One region of the Streptomyces sp. NPDC017520 genome, then DNA from elsewhere that is predicted to be linked to it. Evidence: riboswitches for the same ligand, from Rfam matches in the RefSeq annotation. Region 1 holds a riboswitch; the other holds the start of a gene.
The links. A riboswitch is a leader RNA that binds a small molecule or an ion and turns the genes downstream of it on or off. The one in region 1 is predicted to bind cyclic di-AMP.
Positions count from the first base shown of each region.

Region 2: it holds a riboswitch for cyclic di-AMP, as region 1 does, so the genes downstream of both, ACH4KB_RS15930 (M23 family metallopeptidase) here and ACH4KB_RS27435 (NlpC/P60 family protein) in region 1, are expected to answer to the same signal.

Region 1 is NZ_JBIRKB010000013.1:63,324-69,992, reverse strand. Features, by position in the region: gene ACH4KB_RS27455 (LuxR C-terminal-related transcriptional regulator) at 1-428, shown strand, start outside; gene ACH4KB_RS27450 (GNAT family N-acetyltransferase) at 438-1,208, opposite strand; gene ACH4KB_RS27445 (NlpC/P60 family protein) at 1,251-2,330, opposite strand; gene ACH4KB_RS27440 (hypothetical protein) at 2,578-2,931, shown strand; gene ACH4KB_RS27435 (NlpC/P60 family protein) at 2,975-4,213, opposite strand; cyclic di-AMP (ydaO/yuaA leader) riboswitch at 4,212-4,378, opposite strand; gene pcrA (DNA helicase PcrA) at 4,659-6,669, shown strand, end outside.
Region 2 is NZ_JBIRKB010000006.1:17,553-24,221, reverse strand. Features, by position in the region: gene ACH4KB_RS15955 (FG-GAP repeat domain-containing protein) at 1-32, shown strand, start outside; tRNA gene ACH4KB_RS15950 (tRNA-Lys) at 160-233, shown strand; tRNA gene ACH4KB_RS15945 (tRNA-Met) at 755-828, shown strand; gene ACH4KB_RS15940 (MerR family transcriptional regulator) at 924-1,670, shown strand; gene ACH4KB_RS15935 (PP2C family protein-serine/threonine phosphatase) at 1,810-3,030, shown strand; cyclic di-AMP (ydaO/yuaA leader) riboswitch at 3,284-3,436, shown strand; gene ACH4KB_RS15930 (M23 family metallopeptidase) at 3,448-4,479, shown strand; gene ACH4KB_RS15925 (aldo/keto reductase) at 4,637-5,581, shown strand; gene ACH4KB_RS15920 (PrsW family intramembrane metalloprotease) at 5,643-6,669, opposite strand, start outside.

The DNA.
Region 1 (6,669 bases):
CGGCCGAGAACCCGGTCCGCTTCCTCGCGCTGTCCGTCTCGGACGCCGCGGAGGACGTCATCGGCGTCATCCGCGGCGGTGCGCGCGGCTACGTCACCAAGACGATCACCGGCACCGACCTGGTGAACTCGGTCTTCCGGGTCCAGGAGGGCGACGCGGTCTTCTCGCCCCGCCTGGCCGGCTTCGTCCTGGACGCCTTCGCCTCCACGGACGCCCCGCCGGTCGACGAGGACATGGACCGCCTCACCCAGCGCGAGCGCGAGGTGCTGCGGCTGATCGCCCGCGGCTACGCCTACAAGGAGATCGCCAAGCAGCTGTTCATCTCGGTGAAGACGGTCGAGTCGCACGTCTCGGCGGTCCTCAGGAAGCTCCAGCTCTCCAACCGGCACGAGCTGACCCGGTGGGCGACGGCTCGGCGGCTGGTCTGAGACCGCTGCTCACCCGTCGGCCGGCTCCAGCGAGATGTTGACCTTCTCGCCGATCCGGCGGTAGCCGATGCTCGCGTAGACCCGCTCGACGCCGGGGTCGCCGGGCTCCAGCCAGACCGTCCGGCAGCCCTGGGCGAAGGCCCGTTCCGTCAGCCAGGCCGAGAGCGCAGCCCCGACGCCCCGACGACGGAAGGGAGCGGCGACGGCGAGCCCGGCCAGCTCGCTCAGGCCGTCGATCGCGGCCGAGCAGCCGCCGACGCCGGCCGGTGCGCCGTCGAGCACGGCCAGTGCGGCGACCCCGTCGCCGGTGGCGGCCGCGCGCAGCCAGTCGGTCGCCCCCGGATCGGGCTCGCCCTCTCCGCCGAAGCCGTGGTGCTGGACGCGGGCGGCCTCGGTGAACTCTGCCTCGGTGGCCGGTGTGCCGATACGGAGGCCGTCGACCGGCTTCGGCGGCCGGAGGTCCTCGCGGCCGCAGGCGAGCAGCGGGGCGCGGTTCTCCACGGTGAAACCGGCCGCGAGCAGGGCCGGTTCGACGGCCGGGGCCCAGGCGGGCAGGAACTCCAGGCGGGGAAGCCGTTCGTGCTTCCCGAACGCGTCGACCAGGGCCGCCACGTCGTCCGCCGTGGGTTCCGCCTCCCGGTCGGGGATGGCGTAGTTGGCGTACTTCAGTTCCCAGCCCGGGTTGTGCCGGACGGTGAACGGGCCCACCCGGTAGTGGTCGGGGGAGAGCAGCGCGAGCGCCCGGGCATAGTCCTGGACGGCGGTCGCCATCGACGTCATACGGGGATTCCTTCGGCGGGAGAGCGGGACGTGCGCGGCGGACTATGCCACCCGGGTCGCTCCGGCGAAAGGCATTTCATCGACGGGCGCGATGCGGACCGGTGCTCCGGGGCGCGGGGCGTGAATCATTTGGCCGCCGCCGATGTAGAGGCCGACATGGCTGATTCCGGAGTAGAAGAAGACCAGGTCACCGGGGGCCAGTTCGGAGCGGGGGACCCGGGATCCGGCGTTGATCTGGGTGTAGGTGGTGCGCGGCAGGCTCACGCCCGCCGCCTTCCAGGCCGCCTGGGTCAGGCCCGAGCAGTCGAAGGCGTTCGGGCCCGTCGCGCCCCAGACGTACGGCTTGCCGATCGCGCCGTACGCGAAGTCGATGGCCTGGGCGGCGCGGGAGCCGGGGGCCGCCACCGGACCGCTGCGGACGGACGAGCGGTCGGCGTGGGCCGGGCCGCCGCCGTGCCGGGCGTCGGCGGAGCGCTCATGGGCGGCGCGTTCGTCGGCGGTCAGGGTGTCCAGCAGCCTGCGGGCGTCGGCCAGCTTGGTGCGGATCGCGGTGCGGTGTTCGCGCAGCTCGGCGCGGCGGGCGGCGAGGCGCTCGGTCTCCTGGTCGGCGCGGGCCTTGACGCGGGTGATCTGGGAGACCTGTCGCCGGATGCCGCGCAGGAGCCCACTCTGCCGGTCGCCCGCCCGGTCGAGGTAGGAGGCGCGTTGCAGGAAGGCGTCGGGGTCGGAGGAGAGCGCCAGTTGCAGGGCCGGGTCCAGGGTTCCGCCGCGGTACTGCGCGGTGGCCAGCGAACCCAGGGCGTGCCGGGCGGTGTTGAGGCGGGCGGTGCGACGGGCGGCCTCGTCGGCCAGGGCGTCGACGGCGCGGGTGGCGGTGGCCGCCTCTTCCTTCGCCCCGTTGTACTTCTCGGTGGCGACCTCGGCGTCGTGGTACAGCCGGTCGATCTCCGCCTTGACCTGCGAGGCGGTGGGGGCCGGTTCGGCGGGGGCCGCGCCCGCCCCGGTGACCGACCCCGCGGTGGCGGCCCCGGCGAGCGCCAGGGTGGCGGCGGTGCGGGCAGCAGAGCCGGTGAGCGGGCGCTGCTTGGGTTTTCGGTGAGCTGACCTGCGGTGCGCTGCCACGGGGGCGGCATCCTTCCTGTCGGCTGTCCGCCGGGGGAATACCGGCGGGTCCGTGAAGGACGCTAATCCCGGTGCCGGGAAAAGAGTCGGCATGACTGCTATTGCCCTGATGTGACGTTTCATCGGCCATGGGTGATCACTCATACGCCCATATATCAGGGCAATGCATTCAATTTCGGAGGAAGCGCACAAGGAAGGGGGGCCTCACTGAAAGGCACATCCTTGGCCCTGGCTAGGCTCCGGAGCCATGGACGTACTCATCAATGTCTTCGTCGCCCTGCACATCATCGGCATCGCCTCCCTGCTGGGTGGCTTCCTGACGCAGATGAAGGCCATGGGAGCGGGCACCGCCCGCTTCACCCCCGCCATGCTGCACGGCGCGCTGACCATGCTCGTCACCGGTATCGCCCTGGTCGGGCTCAACCAGGCCGACGACCAGACCGTGAACAACGTCAAGATCGGCATCAAGCTCGCGCTGCTGGTCGTGATCCTCGCCCTCGTCTACGTCAAGCGGGACGACGAGACGGTGGACAAGGGCGCGTTCGCCGCGGTCGGCGGACTGACGGCCGCCAACATCTTCATCGCCACGGTCTGGACCTGAGTCTCCCCGGGGGCGGCCGCCCAAGGGCCGCCCCCGGCACGCGTCACGCCGGTCGCACGCTTCCGTAGATCGGCATGGAGTAGATCGACTCCTCGCGCACGTTCGCACCCGGCTTCGGGGCGTGGATCATCATCCCGTCGCCCTTGTAGATGCCGACGTGGCTGATGTCGTCGTAGAAGAAGACCAGGTCTCCGGGGATCAGATCGGACGTGGCGACCCGCGTCCCGACCTCCACCTGGTCCCAGGTAGTCCGGGGCAGGGTCACGCCCGCCTCCCGCCACGCCGCCTGCGTCAGCCCCGAGCAGTCGTAACTGGAGGGGCCCGACGCGCCCCATACGTACGGCTTCCCGATCTGGGCGCGGGCGAAGGCCAGGACCTTCTCCGCCTTGGCGGCGTAACCGCTGTCCGTACCGGTGCCGGAGCCGGAGCCCGGATCCGTTCCCGTTCCCGTTCCCGTACCGGAACCGGAACCGGAACCGGAGCCGGAGCCGGATCCCGTGCCCGAACCGCCGCCGGACTCCTTCGCCGCCTCCTCGCGGGCCTTCTCCTCGGCCTCGGCCTTCTCCTTCGCCTCGGCGGCCTGCCGGGCGGCCAGCCTCGCCGCCTTCTCCTTCGCCTCGGCCTCCTTCTTGCGCTCCAGCTCCGCCAGCCGCGCCTTCTCCTCGGCGGTCAGCCTCGACAGCAGGCTCCGGGCCTCGGTGAGTTTGGTCTGCACGTCCTTCTTGCTGGAGGCGAGCGTGGCCTGCGTCTCGGTGAGGGTCTCCAGGCTCTTCACCGCCTCCGCGCGCTTCTTCGCCGCCGAGGCCTGCTGCGTACGGACCTCGGCGACGGCCTTCTGCTGCCGCTCCGTCGCCCGGTCCATCAGCCGGCTCTGGTCGAAGTACCCCTGCGGGTTGTCCGCCAGGAAGAACGTCGCCGCCGGCGCGATGCCCCCGTTGCGGTACTGGGCCGCCGCGTAGGAGCCCAGCGCCCGGCGCGCCTCGTTGATCTTCTCGGCCCGCTTCGCCACGTCGGAGAGCAGCGTGTCGACCTTCGCCTGCTGGGACGCGGAGGCGGCCTTGGCCCGGTTGTACTCCTGGGTCGCGGCGCCCGCCTGCCGGTACAGGGCGTCGACCTTCTTCTGCACTTCCTCGATGGCGGGCTTCGGCTCAGCCGGCGCGGCCGTGGCGCTCTGCGTGGAGAGCAGCGTCACGGAGGCCAGCGCGGCCGTCGTCAGCCCGACGGCGGGGGTGGTGGTGCGCACCTTCGTGCGCGGCTTGCGATGCGATGCCAAGACCGGCATCTCCTTCCGTGGACCGCCTACCGGGTTAGCTGTCGGGTTCGGACGGAACGGAAGGCTGTCCTACGGTCCGCATGCGAGGGCACGGACCGATTCACCCCGGTGTCGCGTGTGGGTCCCCGGTTCCGCACCGCCAGGGCGGCGGGACGGATTCGGCAGAGGTGCCCGTCGGGCGTGGTTCGCCCCAGGGAGGTACGGGCCACCTGACCGAGCACGCTAGCCAACCGGCCCCGCCGCTGGGAAGGACGATGAGCGATATGCCCGATACATTTTCGTGACCTTTCCGGATCGGGGGGCCGACACCCCCTCCGACCGGGCACTCCTTCACGGAACGTCGACGTCCGCTCTCCGTGCGTACGGGTGAGGCGCGGGCGATTCCCCGGTGCCGACGCCGCCTTCTCACCTTCGGCAGTAGCTTGTCAGTCCGGCCGCCTAGACTCGGGGGGCGATGAGCAGCCTCTTTGACGACAGTTTCCTGACCGGCCTCCAGTCCGCGGAGGACGGCCCCCCGCCGCCCCCCGAGGACCACGCGCCCGAAGCGGTGCCGGAGGGACTCTTCGAGGGCGTCTACGACGCGCCCCCGCCGCCCCGGGACGGGTACTACCGGGACGGTCACGCGCGCCCGGTGATCGACTCCGCCGCCCTGCTCGACGGGCTGAACACCGAGCAGCGCGCCGCCGTCGTGCACGCCGGGTCCCCGCTGCTCATCGTCGCCGGGGCCGGCTCCGGCAAGACCCGGGTCCTCACCCACCGCATCGCCCACCTGCTGGCCGAGCGCGGGACGCACCCCGGGCAGATTCTCGCGATCACCTTCACCAACAAGGCCGCGGGCGAGATGAAGGAGCGCGTCGAGCAGCTCGTCGGCCCCCGCGCCAACGCCATGTGGGTCATGACCTTCCACAGCGCGTGCGTCCGCATCCTGCGCCGCGAGTCGAAGAAGCTCGGCTTCACCTCGTCGTTCTCGATCTACGACGCCGCCGACTCCAAGCGCCTGATGGCCCTGGTCTGCCGCGACCTCGACCTGGACCCGAAGCAGTTTCCGCCGAAGTCCTTCACCGCCAAGGTCTCCAACCTCAAGAACGAGCTCATCGACGAGGAGACCTTCGCCGGGCAGGCCGGAGGGGGCACCTCCCGTTCGAGCGAAGCCGAGAATGGGGGAGGTTTCGAGAAGACCCTGGCCCAGGCGTACGCGCTCTACCAGGCCCGCCTGCGCGAGGCCAACGCCCTGGACTTCGACGACATCATCATGACCACGGTCCACCTCCTCCAGGCCTTCCCGGACGTCGCCGAGCACTACCGCCGCCGCTTCCGCCACGTCCTCGTCGACGAGTACCAGGACACCAACCACGCCCAGTACACGCTGGTACGGGAGCTGGTCGGCCCGGCCGGGGAGGCCGACGCCCCCGCCGAGCTGTGCGTGGTGGGCGACGCGGACCAGTCGATCTACGCCTTCCGGGGCGCGACCATCCGCAACATCCTCCAGTTCGAGGAGGACTACCCGAGCGCGACGACGATCCTCCTGGAGCAGAACTACCGCTCCACGCAGACGATCCTCTCCGCCGCCAACGCCGTCATCGAGCGCAACGAGAGCCGCCGCCCCAAGAACCTCTGGACCAACGCCGGCAGCGGCGCCCGCATCACCGGCTACGTCGCCGACACCGAGCACGACGAGGCGCAGTTCGTCGCCGACGAGATCGACCGGCTCACCGACGCGGGCGACGCCAAGGCGGGCGACGTCGCCGTCTTCTACCGGACCAACGCCCAGTCCCGTGTCTTCGAAGAGATCTTCATCCGCGTCGGTCTGCCCTACAAGGTCGTCGGCGGTGTGCGCTTCTACGAGCGCAAGGAGGTCCGGGACGTCCTGGCCTACCTCCGGGTCCTCGCCAACCCCGAGGACACCGTCCCGCTGCGCCGCATCCTCAACGTCCCCAAGCGCGGCATCGGCGACCGCGCCGAAGCGATGATCGACGCCCTGTCGATGCGCGAGAAGATCTCCTTCCCCCAGGCACTGCGCCGCGTCGACGAGGCGTACGGCATGGCCGCCCGCTCGTCCAACGCCGTCAAGCGCTTCAACACGCTGATGGAGGAGCTGCGCACGATCGTCGAGTCCGGCGCCGGCCCCGCCGTCGTGCTGGAAGCCGTCCTGGAGCGCACGGGCTATCTCGCCGAGCTCCAGGCCTCCACCGACCCGCAGGACGAGACCCGCATCGAGAACCTCCAGGAACTCGCCGCCGTCGCCCTCGAATTCGAGCAGGAGCGCGCCGAGGAGGAGGGCGCGGGCACGCTCGCGGAGTTCCTGGAGAAGGTCGCGCTCGTCGCCGACTCCGACCAGATCCCCGACGAGGACGAGGACGGCTCCGGCGTCATCACGCTGATGACCCTGCACACCGCGAAGGGGCTGGAGTTCCCGGTCGTCTTCCTCACCGGCATGGAGGACGGCGTCTTCCCGCACATGCGGG
Region 2 (6,669 bases), on a different contig from region 1:
CCGGCTGGCAGGGCTACCTCTCGCTGTTCTAGGGAAGTGCCGGGCCCCGGCGGGTGGATCGCCGGGGCCCGCGTCCGGCGACGCCGTGCCGGGACGCGAATCGGATACCGCCTCGGCCGTCGGGCCGGGGGCGGCTATGCTCGTGGAGTGATCTCCCAGGGGCCGTTAGCTCAATTGGTCAGAGCAGCGGACTTTTAATCCGTTGGTTGTGGGTTCGAGTCCCACACGGCCTACCCGTCGACCCCAGGTCAGAGAGTTTCTCTGATCTGGGGTCGCTGCTTGTTCGGGTTCATTTCGGACGCTCGCTCCATCGATGCTCCATCGAAGTGCAAACGATCACGCGAAGCAGCCCCCGCCTCTCGTGAGAGGCAGGGGCCGCGGTCGTTCTGGGCGGGCTACGCCTCGGGCTCGGCGGGGAGCGTGAACCCCCGCACCGGCCGGGGCTCCTCCGGGTCACGCGAGTCCGGGGCCTGCCCGGCCCTCCACGCGGCCACCCTGTCCGCGTACCGCGGGTCAGGAGCAGGCCGGCCGTGGTGAGTGCGGCGGTGAAGGTGTGTCTGGTGCGCATGGTCCCCCAGGGCGTCGCGTGGTGTGAGGGGCCGCCATCATCGGGCACCGGGGGCACCGGGGGCACCGGGGGCACCGGGGGCGCCGCTGTCCGGGTTCCGGCCATGGGGCTCGCCTCCGTCCCGGAGGAGCTCCGCCGTAATTGGTCAAGGGCGCGCCGGGTATGCCGTAGAGTTGTGTTTACCGACGCGGGGTGGAGCAGCTCGGTAGCTCGCTGGGCTCATAACCCAGAGGTCGCAGGTTCAAATCCTGTCCCCGCTACTGAAGGCCCGGGCCCGGCACGCACAGCGTGCCGGGCCCGAGTCGTTTCCCGGCGTCGTGATGGCGCGGCTTGACCTTGACGCAGCGTTTCCGGCATGGAGTGGTCCATTCAGGAAATCGCCCGTCGGGCCGGCACCACGAGCCGCACGCTCCGGCATTACGGAGACGTCGGTCTCCTCACGCCGAGCCGGATCGGGAGCAACGGCTACCGCTACTACGACCAGGACGCCCTCGTCCGGCTGCAGCGCATCCTGCTGCTGCGGGAGCTGGGCCTCTCGCTGTCCGCCATCAAGGACGTGCTCGCGGGGCAGCGGGACACGGCGGTGGCGCTGCGGGCGCATCTGCGGCTGCTCGAACAGGAGCAGGCGCGCATCGGGCGGCAGATCGCCTCGGTGCGGACCACTCTCCACAAGACGCAGGAGGGGATGGAACTCATGGCCGATGAAGTGTTCGACGGCTTCGATCACACCGCCCACGAGCAGGAGGTCACCGAGCGCTGGGGCCGGGACGCGTACGAGGAGGGCGACCGCTGGTGGCGTTCGCTCGGCGACGAGCAGAAGAAGGCGTTCCAGGACGAGCACGAGGCCATCGCGCGCGCCTGGGGACGGGCCAGGGAGGGAGGGCTCGCCGCCGACGGGGCCGAGGCGCAGGACCTCGCGCGGCGGCACTGCGCCTGGCTGTCCTCGGCCAAGGCGCCCAGTCGTTCGTATGTGATCGGGCTCGGCGAGATGTATGTCGCCGACCCCCGCTTCGGAAAGAACTACGATCGCTACGGGGACGGCACCGCCGCCTTCGTACGGGACGCACTGACGGTATACGCGGAACACCGGCTCTCCGACTGACCACGGAAGGCCGGGCCTCCGCCCGCTCCCCCTATTCGGCCGATGCGGAGTAGCCGCTCGGCGCGGCTCCGGGAAGCCTGGGCGGGGCGCGGTACCGTCCGCAGCCGTGGGTGGACCGGGCAGGAGTGCACAGGTGGGGATGGCCGACGAACGGCGCAGTGCCACGGCGGGGAGTTTCGACGCCGTGGGCCGGGTGGTGTTCGGGTCCCGGGAGGGCCAGCTGACGTCCGACGGGCGGCGCACCGGACGGTTCGTCCGGCTGCTCCCGGCCCTGCTGATCCTCGGCGGGCTGGTGCTCGACTCGCTGACTCCGCCCAACTTCACCGCTGTCCCCCTGTTCGTCGCGGCCCCGCTGATCGCCGCGCCGTTCTTCTCGAAGTCCCGGACCGTCCGTACGGGCATCGCCGCGGTCCTCTCCGTCATCGCGATGAGGCTCTCCGACGGGACGTCCACCCAGGTGGTCCCGATCATCGAGCTGATCACCGTGCTCACGGCCTCGGTGCTGGCCCTCGTCATCAACGGCGTCGTACGGCGTGGCAACGAGCAGCTGGCCTCGGCCCGGGTCATCGCGGAGACCGCCATGCGGGCCGTGCTGCCGACCCCGGCCGAGCGGATCGGCGGACTCCAGGTGGCCGCGCGGTACGAGGCGGCCCAGGCGGACGAGTTCGTGGGCGGCGACCTGTTCGCCGTCGCGGACACCCCGTACGGAGTGCGTCTGGTCGTCGGCGACGTACGCGGCAAGGGGCTGGACGCCGTCGAGGCGGTGGCGGTGATCATCGGGGCGTTCCGGGAGGCGGCCGAGCAGGAGCGTTCGCTGGAGGGTGTCGCGCAGCGGCTGGAGCGGGCGCTGGCCCGGGAGGGGACGCGGCGGTACGGGCTGGACGCGATGGAGGGGTTCATCACCGCCGTGCTGGCCGAGATCCCGCCCGGTGCCGCCTCGTTGCGCCTCGTCAACCGCGGTCACCCCGAGCCGATCCTGCTGCACGCCGACGGCGCCCTGGAGGTGCTGGCACCCTCGGTGCCCGCCATGCCGCTGGGGATGGACCTGGGGGTGTGGCCGGACCGGTCCGACGAGTGGGCGATGCCCGCGGGGGCGACGCTCCTCGCCTTCACGGACGGCCTGTCCGAGGCCCGGGACCCGAACGGGGTCTTCTACGATCCGGCGGCCCGGCTGCGCGGCCGGATCTTCCCGGGCCCGGAGGAGCTGTTGTCCGCGCTGACGGACGACGTACGGCTGCACACCGGTGGGCGGACCACGGACGACATGGCGCTCATCGCGGTCGGCCGGCCGGCGGAGGGGCAGCCCGTGCGCCGGACGACGGTGAAGATCGTGGGCCGGGGCGATGACGCCGGGCGGTGACGCCGGAGTGATGGTGCCGGGCGGTGACACGGTGCGTAATCAAAAGGCGCCGCTCCGCATAACATTTGACACACTGTCAGAAAAAGCAGTGTGGCTGAGGCGTGGTCAAGTCGCCCGATTGCGCCCGGTTGTCACCCGTACATCCCTGCCGTGTTCGTTAATGATCAACAGGAACAGCTTGGAATAGGGCCCGTCCGTCTATTAACGTTCGATAACGCAGCGCGGTCGTCACAGCCGTCGTCAGAGACGGCGCCGCGCGCGAGCGCCGAATTCCGCAAGGGAACCGGGGAACCACCTACATGGGGTGAATCGGACGCCTGCGTCTCGTGAGAGACGGAGGGGCCCGTAGGAGACCTTCCTGCTCCGAACCCGTCAGCTAACCCGGTAGGCGAGAAGGAAGGAAAGGAGTGCGCCCACGTGGCGTCCAACAAGCCTGCCCCTGAGGCCCCGTCACCCTTCAGTGCCGACACCCTCGGTGGCGAGGAGCGCACCTGGGAGGAATGGAACCCCACCGCGGAGTCCATCCGTCCCGTGCGCGGCAAGCACCGCGTGGCCAAGCAGCGTGGTCTGGCCCGTAGCTCCACCGTCCTCGGAGTCGGTGTCATAGCGGCTGTCGGCGCGGGCGGTATGGCCACCGCTCAGGACAAGGCGCCGGTCTCCATCTCTCTTCCCGATTCCATCGTGGACAACCTCCCCGACGCCAAGTCCCTTCCCGGCGTCGGGTCTTTGATGTCCGAGGAGGCGGAGCCCGCCCCGGTCGCCGCGTCCGCGCCGCTCACCACCGCCGGCCTCACCACCGCCGAGGCCGAGCAGGGCACCGGCGCCGGCGAGGCGCTGCGCGCCCGGATCCTCCAGCAGGCCGAGCAGCAGCAGGCCAGCGCCGACGCCGAGGCCAAGGCCGCCGCCGAGAAGGCAGCGGCCGAGACCGCCGCCGCCGAGGCCAAGAAGCAGCAGGACGAGGCCGAGGCCGCTGCCGCCGCGAAGAAGAAGGCGGCGGAGGAAGCGGCGAAGAAGAAGAAGGAGGCCGAGCGGCTCGCCAAGCTCGCCGCCAGCTTCTCCCTCCCCACCTTCTCGTACACGATCACCTCGACCTACGGTCAGTCCGGCGCGCTCTGGTCCTCGGGCCAGCACACCGGTCTCGACTTCGCCGGGTCGGCCGGCGCACCGCTCAAGGCCGTGCACAGCGGCACGATCACATCGGCCGGCTACTCCGGTTCGTACGGCTACCGCACGGTCCTGCAGCTGGAGGACGGCACGGAGATCTGGTACGCCCACCAGTCCTCGATCGAGGTCTCCGTCGGCCAGAAGGTGACCACCGGCCAGACCATCGGCCGCATGGGCGACAGCGGCAACGTCACCGGCGTCCACCTCCACCTGGAGGTCCGCACCGCGGGCGGTTCCGCGATGGACCCGATGGCCTGGCTCAACAGCAAGGGCCTGAACGTCTGATCTCCAGGCCCCGCGGCTGACGTCCTTCGTCGCCGCCCCGCAACCCCGGCAGCCCTGACGCACACCCCCCGACGTCAGGGCTGCCGGTCTGTCCGGGGACGGTACGGTCCGGCGGGCGGCGGAATACCGTCCCCGCCCCGTCCCGTTGAACCTCCACATGACTTCTCCGCGCATTCTCGGCAGCTCCGACCTCCAGGTTTTCCCTCTCGCCCTCGGCGGCAACGTCTTCGGCTGGACGGCGGACGAGGACCAGTCCTTCGCGGTCCTGGACGCGTACGTCGCGGCCGGCGGCAACTTCATCGACACCGCCGACGCCTACTCCGCCTGGGTCGAGGGCAACGAGGGCGGTGAGTCGGAGACCGTCATCGGCAAGTGGCTCGCCTCCCGCTCCAACCGGGCCGACATCGTCGTCGCCACCAAGGCCGGCGCCCACCCCGACCACCGGGGCCTGTCCGCCGGCACCATCAAGGGCGCGGCGGAGGCATCGCTGCGCCGCCTCGGCACCGACCACATCGACCTCTACTACACGCACTTCGACGACGAGGCCGTCCCGGTCGAGGAGATCATCACCGCCCTCGACCAACTGGTGAAGGACGGCAAGGTGCGGCACATCGCCGCTTCCAACATCAGCCCCGAGCGCCTGCGGGCCTCCCTCGACTTCTCCGAGCGCGAGGGCCTCGCCCGGTACGTCGCGCTCCAGCCGCACTACAACCTGGTCTCCCGCGGCACCTACGAGGGCGAGCTCCAGGACACCGCGGCCCGCGCCGGCCTCGCCGCCGTCCCGTACTACGCGCTCGCCTCCGGCTTCCTCACCGGCAAATACCGCCCCGGTACGAGTGTGGAGAGCGCCCGCTCCGCGACGGCGGGCGGCCACCTGGAGTCGGAGCGGGGCCGCAAGGTGCTGGCCGCCCTCGACCGGGTCGCCGGGGAACGGGACGCCGAGATCGCCACGGTCGCCCTCGCCTGGCTCGCCGCACAGCCGACCGTCGCCGCCCCGATCGCCTCCGCCCGTACGGTCGAGCAGCTTCCCGCTCTCGTCGCGGTGGCCGACCTGCGGCTGACCGACGGCGAACTCGCCCTGCTCACCGAGGCGTCGGCCTGACGGAGCCGGACGCCGCCGCCGTACGCGGACGCCGAAGCTGTGGTGGTGAGTGTGGCTGCGGCTACGTCGGCGGGCGGCGGTGGCTGGGTGGTGCGCTGCCGTACGGCTGGGGCGGCGGGTAGGCGGCGGGGCCGTATCCCGATCCCGGCGGGTGCCCGTGCGCCTGCCCGTATCCGGGCGTCTGCCCGTACCCGTAGCCATTTCCGTACCCGTTTCCGTACGACGTCGGCATGGAGTGGGCGCGGTGGGCGCCCGGGCGGGCCGTCAGCAGGGCCGCGTGGGTGAGGGCCGGGGCCGCGAACTCCCGGCGCTGCCAGAGGTGGTGGAGCAACTCCCGCTCCCGCGCGCCGAAGTCCTGGCCCACCGCGCCGTGGCGGGCCCGGCGGCGCAGCCCCGCCAGGGAGGTCGCGAACGACTCGTACTCCGCGACCGCGCGGGCCGCCGCCCGGCCCCGCGCCCGGTCCGGCTGCCAGTGGCGGGCCAGGTCGCGGGCCATGCCCCGGGCCCGCATGGAGGAGAGCGCCGACGGCTCGGCGGGGGTGAGCCAGCCGGCCGCCGCATAGGCGGGCAGCTCGGCCGCGAGGGCCCGCAGCTCCCGCTGGCGCGACCAGATCGCCAGCCAGGTCACCAGGCCGAAGGCCGGGACCATGACGATCCCGTACACCGCGTAGAAGCCGTACGGGCCGAAGGCCGACGAACCGTTCCACAGGGCGTGCAGGCCCATCGCCAGGAGCAGTCCCAGCACCGGCAGGGCGATCCGGCGGACCCGGTGGCGGCGGGCGCTGACGGCCGCGAAGCCGAAGCCGAGGCCGGTGAGGACCGTGAACAGGGGGTGCGCGAACGGCGACATCACGATCCGCACGAAGAACGTCCCGGCCGTCACCGAGGCGAACCCGGAGCTGCCCAGCTGCTGGTCCTCGCCGAAGGCGTTGCCCAGATAGAGGATGTTCTCGGTGAACGCGAAGCCCGTCGCGGTGAAGCCGGCGACGACGACGCCGTCCACCACCCCGCTGAACTCCCGTCTGCGGAACAGGAAGATCAGCAGCACGGCCGCCGCCTTCGCGCTCTCCTCGACCACGGGGGCGATC